Regions from separate parts of the Rhizobium sp. BK049 genome, predicted to be linked through region 1. Evidence: predicted binding sites of a transcription regulator. Region 1 holds the regulator's gene; each other region holds the start of a gene.
What was found. Region 1 encodes PhoB, which activates phosphate uptake and scavenging genes when phosphate is short. Its sites were predicted from a motif close to TGTCATNNANCTGTCAT; they were not measured.
Positions count from the first base shown of each region.

Region 1 (3,646 bases):
TGCCATCACCAACGCAAAAGGTGGAGACAGGGCATGAACTGGACAGACGAGCGGGTCGAGAAACTCAAGAAGCTTTGGGCCGAAGGACTGAGCGCCAGCCAGATTGCTGCGCAGCTTGGCGGCGTCAGCCGAAACGCCGTTATCGGCAAGGTGCACAGGCTCAGCCTTCCCGGCCGCGCCAAGGCCGGCGGCACGGCCACCGCGGCGCGCACGCCGAAGCGCCAGACATCCGCGCCCCGCGCGCCGAATTACGCCTCCCGGATCACCACCCGCACCGTGACCCGTCAACAGGGCGCAACGATGCTGAAGGAAGAGATCGAGGTCGATGCCGTCGAGGAAATGGAATATGTGCCGGCCGGCAATGTGGTCGTGCCGATTTCTCGCCGCCTCGGCCTGACGGAGCTCACCGAACGCACCTGCAAATGGCCGGTCGGCGACCCGCTCAAGGAAGATTTCCATTTCTGCGGCTGCGAGTCCCCCGACAATTCGCCCTATTGCAGCTATCATCAGAAGCTTGCCTATCAGCCGATCAACGAAAGGCGCCGGGCCGCGGCACGGGTCAGCTGAGAAGGCGACATCGCCGGACATAAAAAACGGGCCGAGCGGCCCGTTTTTTTATTCGAGCGGGGAAGTGACCTTTGCGTTTAGCAACCAAGCCAACCCCACACTCCGTCATCCCGGGGCTTGGAGGAGAAGTGGTGCCTGGACAGATAAGCCACGCCAGTGCGATGAAGCTGGTTCTGCAGCGGCGATGGCGCGACGGCTCTGCAGCGGCGATGGATCGGCGGCAAAAACGGGTGCTACAGGTTGCACCACCGGCGCGTTTGGCGAGAGCGCCAACCACGCGCTCCGTCATCCCAGGGCTTGACCCGGCTTGACCCTGGGATCCACAACCAAGCACTCGGCTTCCATAATTTCCCTGCTGTTGGATGCATCCCTGTTCCCGCAGCGCCGGCCGCATGGATCCCAGGGTCAAGCCAGGTCAAGCCCTGGGATGACGGAGGCGAGGTGATGCTGGGACAAGTCGGCTCTGCAGGCGCGATGGAAAGGTGGAGCCGAGACGCATAAGCCTCGCCGGCGCAATGACGCTGGCGACGAAGCGGCTGCGATCGACGACGGCAAGGGGGGCCTCACAAGCCGTACTGCCGTGCGTTTGGCGGGAACGCCCACCCCACACACTCCCTCAGCCTCAGGCTTCCATCGAATAACCCGCGCCGCGGACGGTGCGGATGACGTCCTGCATGTTGGAGAAGTTCAGCGCCTTGCGCAGGCGGCCGACATGGACGTCGACGGTTCGTTCGTCGACATAGATGTCGTGGCCCCAGACGCCGTCGAGCAGCTGCGAGCGGGAAAAGACCCGGCCCGGCGACGACATCAGGAATTCCAGCAGGCGGAATTCGGTCGGGCCGAGGCGGACTTCGCGGCTCTTGCGGTGGACGCGATGGGTTTCGCGGTCGAGCTCGATATCGCCGCATTTCAGCACCGAGGACAGCACCTCGGGGCGGGCACGGCGCAGCATCGCCTTGACGCGGGCGACGAGTTCGGGGGTCGAGAAGGGCTTGACGACATAATCGTCGGCGCCGGTGGACAGTCCGCGCACACGCTCGCTCTCCTCGCCGCGCGCCGTGAGCATGATGATCGGCAGTCGCTCGGTTTCCGGCCGCATGCGCAGGCGCCGGCAGAGTTCGATGCCGGAGACGCCGGGCAGCATCCAGTCGAGGATGAGCAGGTCGGGCGTGCGCTCCTGAAGCCTAATTTCGGCCTCGTCGCCGCGCAGGATGGTATCGACCTCGAAGCCTTCGGCTTCGAGATTATAGCGAAGGAGCACGCTGAGCGCTTCCTCGTCTTCAACAACTGCGACTCTCGGGATCATGCGTGTCCGTCTCCTCGCGCACAAGCCTTAAACTGGGGGTATAAGCAGGCGTCCTGCGCAAATTCAGAAATTGGCTGCGACCTCTTTGCGCGCCCCGAACGGGCGCGCACGCAATCTTGGAAGGATTATTCCGTCGCGGCGCCGACGGTGTTGGCGCTGTCATCCTTCGGGCGATCGCCTTCCGGCTGGGCGCCTGTTGCCATGTAGTAGATCGTCTCGGCGATGTTGGTGGCATGGTCGCCGATGCGCTCGATGTTCTTGGCGCAGAAGAGCAGATGCGTGCAGCTCGTGATGTTGCGCGGATCTTCCATCATGTAGGTCAAGAGCTCGCGGAACAGCGAGGTGTACATGGCGTCGATCTCGTTGTCGCGTTCGCGGATGGCGGTCGCCTTGTCGGCAGCGCGTGTCGTATAGACGTCGAGCACTTCCTTGAGCTGGACAAGCGCCAGCTCGGAGAGATGCTCGAGGCCGCGGGCGAGCTTGCGGGGCACGCCGGTGCTCTGCACGGCGATGACGCGCTTGGCGGTGTTCTTGCCGAGGTCGCCGACGCGTTCGAGATCGGCGGCGATGCGGATCGAACCCATGATTTCGCGCAGGTCCGCCGCCATCGGCTGACGGCGGGCGATGGTGACGATCGCCTTGTCGCCGATTTCGCGCTCGGTATGATCGAGGATCACGTCGTCGGAGATGACCTTCTGCGCCAGCGCGGTATCGCCGTTGACTAGCGCCCGGACGGATTCGGCGACCATCTGTTCGGCCAGGCCGCCCATTTCGGAAATCCGCCTGGAAAGGAACTTCAGATCATCATCATAGGCAGAATAAATATGTGTCGATGCCATGGGGCTTTGTCCTCGAATAAGGGGAAGGCTTCGGATGGCCGTGATCAGCCGAAGCGACCCATGATGTAGTCCTGGGTACGGGGATCGTCCGGATTGGTGAACATCTTGTCGGTGTCGTTCTCCTCGACAAGATTGCCGAGGTGGAACATGGCGGTGCGCTGCGAGACGCGCGCGGCCTGCTGCATGGAGTGGGTGACGATGACGATCGTGTAGTTTTCGCGGAGCTCGTGGATCAGTTCTTCGACCTTGGCGGTGGCGATCGGGTCAAGGGCCGAGCAGGGCTCGTCCATCAGGATGACTTCCGGGCTGACGGCAACGGCGCGGGCAATGCACAGGCGCTGCTGCTGACCGCCGGAGAGGCCCGTGCCGGATTCGTGCACGCGGTCCTTGACCTCGTTCCAGAGCCCGGCGCGCTGCAGGCTGCTCTCGACGATCTGGTCGAGATCGGCCTTCGACTTGGCGAGACCGTGGATGCGGGGGCCGTAGGAGACGTTTTCATAGATCGACTTCGGGAACGGGTTCGGCTTCTGGAAAACCATGCCGACGCGGGCGCGAAGTTCGACGACGTCGATATCCGGATCATAGATATCGTCGCTGTCGAGCGTGATCTTGCCGGTAACGCGGCACCCCTCGATCGTGTCGTTCATGCGGTTCAGGCTTCGCAGGAAGGTCGACTTGCCGCAGCCCGAGGGGCCGATCAGGGCGGTTACGGTGTTTTCGCGGATGTTCAGGTTCACGTCGAAAAGCGCGCGCTTCTCGCCGTAGTATACGGAGACATCCTCTCCGATCATTTTATACGGGACGTTGCTCATCTTCTGATCCAGCGCCTTTTCAACTGCAGCTTCCGTCAGCATGTTCATGATGTTTGACTCCGTTTACCAGCGGCGCTCGAAGCGACGACGCAAGAGGATGGCGCCCATGTTCATGACGACCA
Region 1 is NZ_JACHYV010000033.1:53,357-57,002, forward strand. It holds gene FHT70_RS26825 (GcrA family cell cycle regulator) at 34-567, shown strand; gene phoB (phosphate regulon transcriptional regulator PhoB) at 1,190-1,873, opposite strand; gene phoU (phosphate signaling complex protein PhoU) at 1,999-2,712, opposite strand; gene pstB (phosphate ABC transporter ATP-binding protein PstB) at 2,757-3,572, opposite strand; gene pstA (phosphate ABC transporter permease PstA) at 3,588-3,646, opposite strand, start outside.

Region 2 (3,646 bases), on a different contig from region 1:
TCCTGTCGCCATGGACGAGATCCTGAATGCCGGCAAGACCGGCAAGGCTCCGGCCGAGAAGACCGATGGCACCTGGCAGATCCAGATTTCGGCGGCCCCCAGCGCCGATGCGGCGCGTGCGCTTCTTGCACAGGCCCAGTCGGAAGGCGGCGCACCGCTGGTTTCCGCCTCGCCCTACACTGAAGCGGTCGGGCAGGGGGCGAACCGGATCTATCGCGCCCGCTTCGTCGGCTTTGCCAGCAAGGACGCCGCCGCCTCCGCCTGCGATGCGCTGAAGCAGCGCTCCTATGACTGCGTGCTGCTGCCCGACCACAGCTGATCCCAGCGGCATCATACTCGGCTCTGGACAAGCAGCGGGAATCAGCGTCTCCTCCATAAACAAAAGGAGAACATCCATGCTGCGCCGTCTCGCCGACCAGTTCGAAGCCGCTTCCGCTGTCCATGTCGCCGAGAGCGGCATCGAGCGGGATGACGACTGGTTCCTTTTGAAGCTGCAGGAGGAAATGGGAGAGCTCACCCAAGCCTGGAACCGGCTGACCGGTCGGGGCCGTGCCAAAGGCCGCTCTCCCGAGGATATCAGGCGCGATCTCGCCGACGAGACTGCCGACCTGCTCGGTCACCTCCTGCTGTTTGCTCGCCGTAACGACATCGACATCGCCGCCGCGATCGAACGGAAGTGGCGGTTTCAGCCGGCACAGACGCCCAACGCCTAAGCGCCACGTCAGCTGTCCGATCGACTAAGAGAGCTGGCCCAACAGGCTCACGAGCCAGAACGAAACTGCCGAAATCATTGCCGCGGCCGGCAGGGTGATGATCCATGCGATCACGATGTTGCCGGCAAGCCCCCACCTGACGGCGGAGACGCGCCGGGCGGCGCCGACGCCGATGATGGCGCCGGTAATGGTATGGGTGGTCGAAACGGGGATGCCGAGCCAGGTGGCGCCGAACAGCGTCAAGGCACCGCCCGTTTCGGCGCAGAATCCTTGCATCGGGTTCAGTCGGGTGATCTTCGAGCCCATCGTATGGACGATGCGCCAGCCGCCGAACAAGGTGCCGAGCGCCATCGCCGCCTGGCATGAAATCACCACCCAGAGCGGCACGTGGAAGCTGCCACCGAGATAGCCTTGCGAGTAAAGAAGCACGGCAATGATGCCCATGGTCTTCTGGGCGTCATTGCCGCCGTGACCGAGCGAATAGAGCGATGCCGACACGAATTGCAGAAAACGGAAGGACCGGTCGACGGCAAAAGGCGTTTGCCGGATGAAGGTCCAGGTCACCGCCAGAATGAGGAACAATGCCAGCAGGAACCCGATCATCGGCGACATGACGATGGCGCTCGCGGTCTTGAGAAGGCCGCTCCAGACGATCGAACTCAAGCCCGCTTTGGCAAGGCCCGCACCGACCAGCCCGCCGACCAGGGCATGGGATGAACTGGAGGGAATGCCGAAGATCCAGGTCACGACATTCCAGACGATGGCGCCGATCAAGGCTGCGAAAATCACCTGCGGTGTCACGATCGCCGGATCGATGATGCCGGTCCCGAGCGTCTCGGCCACATGCAGGCCGAAGAACAGGAAGGCGATGAAATTAAAGAATGCCGCCCAGAAGACCGCATATTGCGGCCTCAGGACCCGTGTCGAGACGATTGTTGCGATCGAATTGGCCGCATCATGCAGGCCATTGAGAAAATCGAACAGCAGCGCGACGCCGATCAGGCCGACAAGAAGCGGAAGAGCGAGGGCGGCATCCATCAGACATTCTCGATCACGATGCCGCTGATCTCGTTGGCGACGTCTTCGAAACGGTCGACCACCTTCTCCAACTCGCCGTAGATCTCGCTGCCGATCACATAGGCCATCGCATTGCCGGCGCCGTGCCGGCGAAACAGATCCTTGAGCCCCTGCTCGTGCAACTCGTCGGAGCGCCCTTCCACCCGCGTGACCTGCTCGACGATCGCAGAAAGCCGCGGCGCATTGGCGTTCATGCGATCGAGCAAGGGAATGGCCTCGGCAATGAGATTGGCAGCTTCCACAACGGTTTTGCCCATCTCCTGCATCCCCGGATCGAAGCTGGTCTGCTCGAAGAGCCGGATGGTTTTGACAGTCTTGTGCATCATGTCGATCGCATCATCCATGGATTGGATGAGATCCTTGATGTCTCCACGATCGAAAGGTGTGATGAAGCTCCGCCGGACGGCCTGCATGACTTCGCGCGTTATATCGTCGGCCTGGTCTTCCAACCGCACGATCGTTTCGCATTGATGCTCGATCTCTATTCCCGACAGCAACCTGTCCAGAGCCTGTGCGGCGTCGACGATCGTTCTGGAATGTTGTTCGAAAAGGACGAAAAACCGGTCTTCGCGCGGCATCAATTTCCGAAACCAACCCAGCATGAACACCTCGTGATTTTTGATCTGCGCTATGGATGACGAGCCGTCCTAAACCCTATCCCGTTGAAGAGATAGGGCCGAGTTTCGGTTTGTGACAGTTTTATGACAGTTGTGGCGCGACAGGAACATGGCCGTTATCGGCCGCCGACCCTTTGCGGCATCCGCAGTCAGCCGACCTTATACCGGTAAAACTTGGTGTCCACGGCCATCAGCGGGAAGGAGCGGGGCAGGGCGCTCTTGGCAATCTCGGTAAAGCCGTTCTGCTCGTAGAAGCGATGGGCGGCAACGAATTTGTCCGTGGTGCCGAGGAAGATGTCGGTGAGGCCGGCATCTCTGGCGTGGTCGAACAGGCGCTCGAGAAGCCGCGCTGCCACGCCGTGCTCGCGGCCGCGAACCTCGGCGGCGACGAACATCTTGCGCAGCGCTGCCTGATTGTTACCGATATCCTTCAAGCCCAGCGTTCCGACGATCGCGCCGTCCTTGACGGCGACCCAGAACTGACCTTTGCCGGATTGGTAGAAATCCGGGATGACCCGGAGATCCGGCTGCGCATCAGCTGTGATGTCGATGCCGAACTCCTCGCGCTGAATCGGCAGGATCACCGACAGCACGTCATCGGCATCGCCGGCGGCAAAGGGTCTGATTTCGATCTCTGCCATGAGGAAATACTCCGCCTCAGGTCTGCGTGCCGCCGACGGTGATCTGATCCATGCGCAGATGCGGCTGGCCGACGCCGACCGGAACCCATTGGCCGGCCTTGCCGCAATTGCCGATGCCGGTATCGAGCTTCATGTCGTTGCCGATCATCGACACCCGCTTCATCGCATCCGGGCCATTGCCGATCAGCATCGCCCCCTTGATCGGCGCGCCGAGCTTGCCGTTCTCGATCAGATAGGCCTCGGTGCAGCCGAAGACGAATTTGCCGGAGGTGATGTCGACCTGACCGCCGCCGAAGGAGACGGCATAGATGCCCTTCTTCACCGAGGCGATGATCTCTTCGGGCGTCTTGTCGCCGCCGAGCATATAGGTGTTGGTCATGCGCGGCATCGGCACGTGGGCATAGCCCTGGCGGCGGCCATTGCCGGTCGGCGCCATGCCCATCAGCCGGGCATTCTGCCGGTCCTGCATGTAGCCGACCAGCTTGCCGTTCTCGATCAGCACGTTGTAGCCGGACGGCGTACCCTCGTCGTCGATCGTGATCGAGCCGCGGCGGTTGTCGATCGTGCCGTCATCGACGACGGTGACGCCGGGCGCGGC
Region 2 is NZ_JACHYV010000026.1:52,855-56,500, forward strand. It holds gene FHT70_RS23745 (D-alanyl-D-alanine carboxypeptidase family protein) at 1-319, shown strand, start outside; gene FHT70_RS23750 (pyrophosphatase) at 396-713, shown strand; gene FHT70_RS23755 (inorganic phosphate transporter) at 738-1,751, opposite strand; gene FHT70_RS23760 (DUF47 domain-containing protein) at 1,751-2,392, opposite strand; gene FHT70_RS23765 (GNAT family N-acetyltransferase) at 2,557-3,048, opposite strand; gene tldD (metalloprotease TldD) at 3,065-3,646, opposite strand, start outside.
Region 2: a site for PhoB is predicted at 2,481-2,497, ahead of FHT70_RS23760 (DUF47 domain-containing protein). Genes of this name have one in related genera too.

Region 3 (3,646 bases), on a different contig from region 1:
AATAGAGGAAACCGCCCTCTTCCTGCACCAGTCGCAGCGTGTTGTCGGAAGGCTTTCCTTGATACATCCCGAAAGGCCGCTCGCCGGTGAGTTCGGTGTGCAGGCGCACGGCTTCGAGGATATGCTTGCGCTCGAGATCCTCGGGGAAATCCTTGTATTCCAGCCAGCGATAACCGTGGCTGGCGATCTCCCAACCGGCCTCCTTCATGGCCGCGACGGCTTCGGGGTTGCGCGCCATCGCCAGCGTCACGCCATAGACGGTCGCCTGCACCTTGAGACCCGTGAACATCCGCCAGAGCCGCCAGAACCCGGCGCGCGAACCATACTCGTAGATCGATTCCATGTTGAGATTGCGCTGCCCCGGCCAGGCCGCCGCACCGACAATCTCCGACAGCAGGTTTTCGGAAGCCGGATCGCCTTCGAGGATGCAGCTTTCGCCGCCCTCCTCGTAATTGATGACGAACTGCACGGCGACGCGGGCGTCGCCCGGCCACTTCGGATCGGGCGTCTGACGCCCGTAGCCGACGAGATTGCGCGGGTAGGTCTCGGATACCATCAAATCACCTTCTGAAAAGACGAAGGAACGGTATCATCCGCAGCCGGAATGTCGAGACGGAAACTGCATAGGAGAATTTCTCTTTTCAACACAACGACTTAGATCGACATCTGCTCAGGCGATCCTGCGCGCGCTGACCTTGCCCATCGGGTGGAGCGAGTGAACGCGGAAGGGACCGCCAGTGCCCTCCTCGATCATCAAAGCCACATTCGAAACGATCACCGGCTCCCTCAAGACGGGCTCGAAGATCGTTCCCAGCACTGGCTCGATGCGGGGCATGTCGATCGTGTTGATGGGGCCTGTCACCGGCATATGGAAGCGGAACTCCTCCATCACATAGGGATTGCCCCAACGATGCAGATTGGCGAATTGCGCCGCCGACAACCCGTCGGGATCGCTGCGTTCGATATCGGCTTCACTCAGCGGCGCCCGGAAACGATCGAACTCCTGAACGATCGCCGAAGCCAGATACTGGATCCGCTCACAGGGGGCGCTCGGCACCAGGCTGTAGAAATTGCCGAGCCGGGCGATTTCGAGACCTGGGATCTGGAAGGGAGCATATGTTCCGGCAAAACGCATAAGGTCGCGCAGGAGTTGCGATTCGGACGTCTCGGCGGAGAGGTGAAAAGGCGCTTTCAGAACGCCGTGAAAACCATAGCGCCGCGGCACCGCAGTATAAAAGGCGATCTCATGAATGCCGAGGCCGCGGACGGCCGGAGGCTCCACCATATCGCCTGAAAACACGTTTCGGCCAAGCCAATTAGCGGCCACGAGCGACAAGGGGTCGCTCGCCGGAGGCGTAAAGCAAATGGCATAGCGCATGCAATTTCCTCCATGAAGGAAGTGAGCGCCGGGGAAATCCGGCGCTGCCGATGCGCAAGCAGATAGGTGATTTGCATGACAGAATAACGAAACGCAGCTGTATCTAATTCACGTTTAACGTGAAGCGACAGCGATATGGCTTGATATCGCGAAGCTTTCCGGCAGCGAAAATTCGCAATCTGTGTCGCCTGCCATACAAACCGCAGCCTCCGCCAGCCGATGGGCCAGCCCGAAGCTCACCTTGAAACCGCCGGTCAGTGCGATTAGTCGGGGATAGATGGGATGGCGGCCGATCATTGGATCGCGGTCGATGGCTTTCGGGCGAAGCCCCGCCCAACGTTCGATGACAGGGGCGCTGCGGAGCGCCGGCACGATCGCCCGCGCCGCCTCGATCAACGCGTCGAGCTGTGCATCGGTCGAGAGGGGGTCGTCGAAACGGTTCTCGCTGGTGCTGCCGACCGCCGCATGCCCCCCCTCATGCGCGACGACATAGAGTCCATCGAGGAAGATCGTCGGCAACGCCGGGTCGACATCTGCTTTCAATAGAGCCGCCTGCCCTTTCACCGACTGGCCGAGCGGCTGCTTCAAGCCCGGCGTCAGCCGCTGCAGCGCGGGAAAGGACTGATGGCCGGCGGCCAGGATGCAGCGGCCGAACGTGATGATTTCGCCGCCGATCTCGGCCGTCCCGCGATCGGGATTGAGATCAGCGACAACAGCATTTTCCATGATGCGCACATGTTTTGCCCGCCGCAGCAATGCGATGAGCGCTGAGATCAAGGAGCGGGGCGCAACACGGGCGGCGAGCGTATCGTGCACGAAGCCACTTTCGCCGGCAGATGCGTCAGGCCAACCATCGACCGGCGGCCTGTCGATGACATTCCAGTGGAAGCGGCGTTCGCCGGTCCGCCAATGGCGCTCGGAATCTTCGGAATGGCCGCGGGCGATGCGGTTGAGATGCGGTTTCGGCAACGGGATCAGCCGCCCCGACCTGTTGTAGCCGGCCGACAGCCCGGTTTCTGCTTCAAGCGCCGCAATTTCGGTTTCGAGCGAGACCAGCGCATCGAACTGGAATTGCTTTTTCTCCGACCACCGGTCCGGCATATGCGGCATCAGCGCGCCGAGCAGTCCGCCGCTCGCGCCTCCGCCCAGTCTGCCGGCGTCGGCGAGGACGGTGCTGATGCCGCGGCGTTCGGCATGAATGGCCGCCCAGAGACCCATGATGCCGCCGCCGACGATCAGCAAGTCGCAAGAAGATTGACCGGACGTGGGCTGAGGACTATCGGCTTTTTCCATGAGAGACGTGAACCCCGATGAGATTGGCGCGGGCGCGCCGCAGCCGCTCGAATGGCGCGACGGCGATATGCCCTATTCCACCGCCTTTGGCGATCATTTTTATTGCCAGACCGATGGCCGTCTGGAATGCGGCCATGTCTTTCTCGCCGGCAACGGCCTGCCGGAGCGTTGGCACGGCCAGCGGGATTTTGCCATCGGCGAACTTGGCTTCGGCACCGGCCTGAACTTCGCCGAGACCTGGCGGCAGTGGAAGCTCCATCGCGCAGACGGCCGGCACCTGCATTTCATTTCCTTCGAACTCCATCCGATGCGCGGTGAAGAGATCGGCCGGGCGCTCTCGCATTGGCCGGAGATTGATGCGGAACGTGAGGCGCTGACCGCAGCCTGGCCTCAAACACCTGCTGGTACCGTCTCGCTCGATCTCGATGGCCAGACGCGGCTCAGCGTTGTCTGCGGCGCGGCACTTGACGGCGTCGCCGCGGCAAAACCCGGCTTCGACGCCTGGTATCTCGACGGTTTCGCGCCCTCGCGCAACGGCGACATGTGGTCGGAAGAGCTGATGCGTGAGGTCGCCGAAAAGACTGTGACCGGCGGCACCTTCGCAACTTACGCCGCAGCCGGCTTCGTGCGCCGCAACCTCATCGCCGCCGGCTTTGCGGTCGAACGCCGCCAGGGCTTCGCCGGCAAGCGCGAAATGCTCTGCGGCATTAAGGCAACCGCTCGGTAAGCCCTACGACTTCCATTCGATGGAGATCAGTAACTCGTGCGCTCCGGCTGCAGCTCATCCCTGCCGAGCCATTGCCGGATCTTCTCCTCCAGAAGTTCCGGGCTGATCGGCTTCGACATGTAATCGTCCATGCCGGCGTCGAGGCAGGCTTCGCGGTCGCTTTCGAGGGCATGGGCGGTGACGCCGATGATCGGCACCCGGTGGCCCTGCCCCTTCTCCCTTTCGCGGATCGTCTGGGTCGCTTCATG
Region 3 is NZ_JACHYV010000003.1:320,352-323,997, reverse strand. It holds gene puuE (allantoinase PuuE) at 1-556, opposite strand, end outside; gene FHT70_RS05075 (DUF1045 domain-containing protein) at 671-1,378, opposite strand; gene FHT70_RS05070 (FAD-binding oxidoreductase) at 1,493-2,671, opposite strand; gene mnmD (tRNA (5-methylaminomethyl-2-thiouridine)(34)-methyltransferase MnmD) at 2,670-3,398, shown strand; gene FHT70_RS05060 (response regulator) at 3,425-3,646, opposite strand, start outside.
Region 3: a site for PhoB is predicted at 1,454-1,470, ahead of FHT70_RS05075 (DUF1045 domain-containing protein). Genes of this name have one in related genera too.

Region 4 (3,646 bases), on a different contig from region 1:
TCGATCGTGCCGGCAAAGGCGGCGACGAAGGCTTCCTCGAGCGCAGCGCCATACCGATGGAGGTCGATATCGCTGCCGTTGCGGGTCTCGAGCTCCATGTCGTGCAGCACGACGAGTTGGGTTGCGCCATCGCCGACCTGTACCCCAATGTCGAAGGTGCGTTCGCTGACGACATTGAAGCCGAGGTTCTCGAGGAGCGGCACGCGGCGTGACAAGGCCAGCTGGCCGCCGGCGTGGAAGATCTTCAGCGAGAGGATGCGGCCCTGTTCTTCCTGGCGGTGATAAAACTGGATCCGCAGCGGCTCGCCGGCGGCGCAGGCGCCGATATCGGCAAGGTCGGCGACGGTTTCTTCAGGGGTAAAGGAATCCTGGAAAGCTTGATCGACCGATAGTTTCGGCGACTTTGGTCCGGCAAGCGCTTCGAAACGGTCGTCCCAGCGGGCAGTGATTTCGCGGATCTTCTGCTCGAGCCTTGCCTGCGGTATGCGCGGCGTCTTGCCGCCGGAACGGCCGATGATGAAATGCACGCGGGCGACGCCGCCTTCGGGAAAAGCCGGATAATAGGCGGAGACACGGCCGTCATAGACGGTCTTCAGATAGGTGCCGATGCGCTCGCGCACGATCGAATCATATTCCTCACGCGGCACATAGACGATGACCGAGACGAAGCGGTCGAAATGGTCGATGCGCGGCAGGACGCGCACGCGCGGCCGGTCGGCGAGATCGTTGATCTGCTCGGCAAAGCTCGCAAGTAGCGTCGTATCGATCTGGAAAAGGTCGTCGCGAGGATAGGATTCCAGCGTGTTGTCGAGCATGCGGCCGGAATGGCTCATCGGGTCGAAGCCGAAATGCTCCTTCACCTTTTCGATCTTCGACCGCAGCAGCGGGATTTCGGAGGCGAGCGAGGTATAGGCCGTCGAGGTGAAGAGGCCGACGATGCGGAGTTCCCCGGTGACGTTGCCCTCGGCATCGAAACGTTTGACGCCGACATAATCCATATAGGCGCGGCGATGGACGATCGACTTTACATTCGCCTTGGTGACGATCAAAAACTCTGGGCCGTCGAGGAAGGCGAGGATCTCCGGCGTGGTGGTCACGGCGTCCTTGCCGGTGCGCAACACGAGAACGTCCGGGTTGGAGAGGATGCCGAGGCCCGCGCCCTTGTCCCGCTCAACCTTGGCGTCGGCGCCCTTGCCGGAATAAATATACTCACGCATGCCGAGGAAAGTGAAATTCTCGTCGCGCAGCCAGGTCAGGAAGGCCACCGCCTCGGCATGTTCGGCCTTCCTGCGGCCGGCACCGTTCGCCGACAGCTCGGCGATTACGCCATCGAGCTTGGCAAGCATCGGCTTCCAGTCCGAAACCGACAGACGGACCTGTTCGAGCACGGTCTGGACGCGTTTGACGAGGTCGGCAGCCTGGGTGGAATTCAATGGGGCGATATGGAGCTGGATATGACTGACGCGTGCCGCGGGATCGCTCGGGTGGTCGGCGGAATAGAGCGTGGGGGCTCTGCCCTTTTCCATGACGAGGATTGGATGCACGGCCATGAACAGATCGCGGTAGGTGCTCGTCACTTCACCCATGACCGACTCATAAAGGAAAGGCATGTTTCGGTCGGTCACCGACAGCACTGAGACGGCGGTGCCGCCGGGTGTCACCTCTGCAAGTGTGTCGATGCTGACGCGGGGCGTCTTGCCGTTCCAGGCGGCAAGTTCCTTTGCCGAATGCACGGCAGAGCGCGCCAGCATGTCGGGCGTATAGAGTTCCAGATCGTCATTGCTGGCCCGGCCAAAGAGAATTTCCGGATCGAGATGCGCCTCGCTCATCGCCTTGGCGATCTTGCGCGCAGTCTCGATCTGCTTCTCCCGTTTCGGATTGTTTCTGGCAGCCATGGAACGCCTCCCCGCATTGGACTGATTTTTTCGCAAGCTAGCAGAAGATTTGTCGAAAGAATCCCTAAAATAGCGCTGTCGGGGATCGTTTTGATGCTTTTTTGCCGGCGGAAATGAGAAATTGGCAGAGTTTTTTCGCTTTCGAGGCCAAAACGGGTTGTCCAGGCCTCACTTCCGGGTTTGCTTCCGCGGCACATTTCCATGATCACGTGAAGAATGGTTGACAGGCCGTCGTCAAAAAGATCATCAAACGCCATCATCATTGGACCTCGGTTTCATGTCGGAAAATACAGCGGGCGCAGTCATCGTTATTTCCAGCCATGTCGTGCGTGGCTCGGTTGGCAATCGGGCGGCGGTGTTTGCGCTGGAGACGCTCGGCCATCCGGTCTGGGCGCTGCCGACCATCGTTCTGCCCTGGCATCCCGGCCATGGCCGTTCGACGCGGCTGACGTTTGCCGAAGCGGAATTCGACGCGGCGATCGAGGATCTGCTCCGCGCACCCTGGATCGGTGAAGTCAGGGCGGTGCTTTCGGGCTATTTCGGCAATGCCGCCCAGGCACGCTCGGTCGCCCGGCTGATCGCCGCGCTCCGGCAAAACAATCCCGAACTGCTTTACGTCTGCGATCCGGTCATGGGCGATCTCGGCGGCCTCTACGTGCCGGAAGCGACGGCCGAGGCCATTCGTGATCATCTCATTCCGCTGGCCTCGCTCGCAACGCCGAACCGGTACGAGCTCGCCTGGCTGTCGGGAGCACCGCTCGATGACAACGGCGCAATCATGGAGGCGGCGCTGGCGCTCGGGCCGTCACGCATGCTCGTCACCTCGGCGGTGCCGATGATGGCGGGCGGCACCGGCAATCTCTACCTTTCCGGTCGTCACGCGCTCCTTGCCGAGCACCGCGTTGTCGAGAACCCGCCGAATGGTCTCGGCGACCTGCTGGCCGCCGTTTTCCTGTCGCGCCTGCTGTCCGGCCTCGAGGACGAAAAGGCGTTGCAGCTTGCCACCGCCAGCGTGTTCGAAGTGCTTGCGCGTGCGGTCAAGCGCGGCAGCAACGAGCTGATGCTGGCCAGCGATGCGTCCAGCCTTTCGACGCCGATGGCGATGGTGCAGATGCGCCGGCTCATACACCCGGCGCAGCGTCGGAAAAAATGACGCATTTGCCAATGTGCGCATTTTGCGGTGCAGCAGTTGATCTTGTCTTCCGCGCGCGCTAATCCAGAGGCATGCAGCGTTTTCCAAACACCCTTCTGAACGGTTATCGCAACTTTATGAACGGGCGTTATGCCGACGCCCGCGACAGGTATCGGCAACTGGCCGAAAACGGCCAGAGTCCGAGTACGCTTGTCATTGCCTGTTCGGACTCGCGTGCGGCTCCCGAGCTGATCTTCGATGCCGGCCCGGGCGAGCTTTTCGTCATCCGCAACGTTGCCAACATGGTGCCGCCCTACGAGCCGGACGGCCATTTCCATTCGACATCGGCCGCTCTTGAATTTGCCGTGCAGGCGCTGAAGGTTTCAGACATCGTGGTGATGGGCCATGGCCGTTGCGGCGGGATTCGGGCGGCACTCGATCCGAATGCCGAGCCACTATCGCCCGGCGATTTCATCGGCCGGTGGATGTCGCTGGTCAGACCCGCAGCCGAGCAGATCCAGAGCAATGACGTGATGACCGCGGCCGAGCGGCAAACTGCGCTCGAGCGTGTCTCCATCCGCAACTCGATCGACAATCTCAGAAGCTTTCCCAATATCAA
Region 4 is NZ_JACHYV010000018.1:117,291-120,936, reverse strand. It holds gene FHT70_RS19375 (NAD-glutamate dehydrogenase) at 1-1,895, opposite strand, end outside; gene pdxY (pyridoxal kinase PdxY) at 2,173-3,048, shown strand; gene FHT70_RS19365 (carbonic anhydrase) at 3,120-3,646, shown strand, end outside.
Region 4: a site for PhoB is predicted at 2,105-2,121, ahead of FHT70_RS19375 (NAD-glutamate dehydrogenase). Genes of this name have one in related genera too.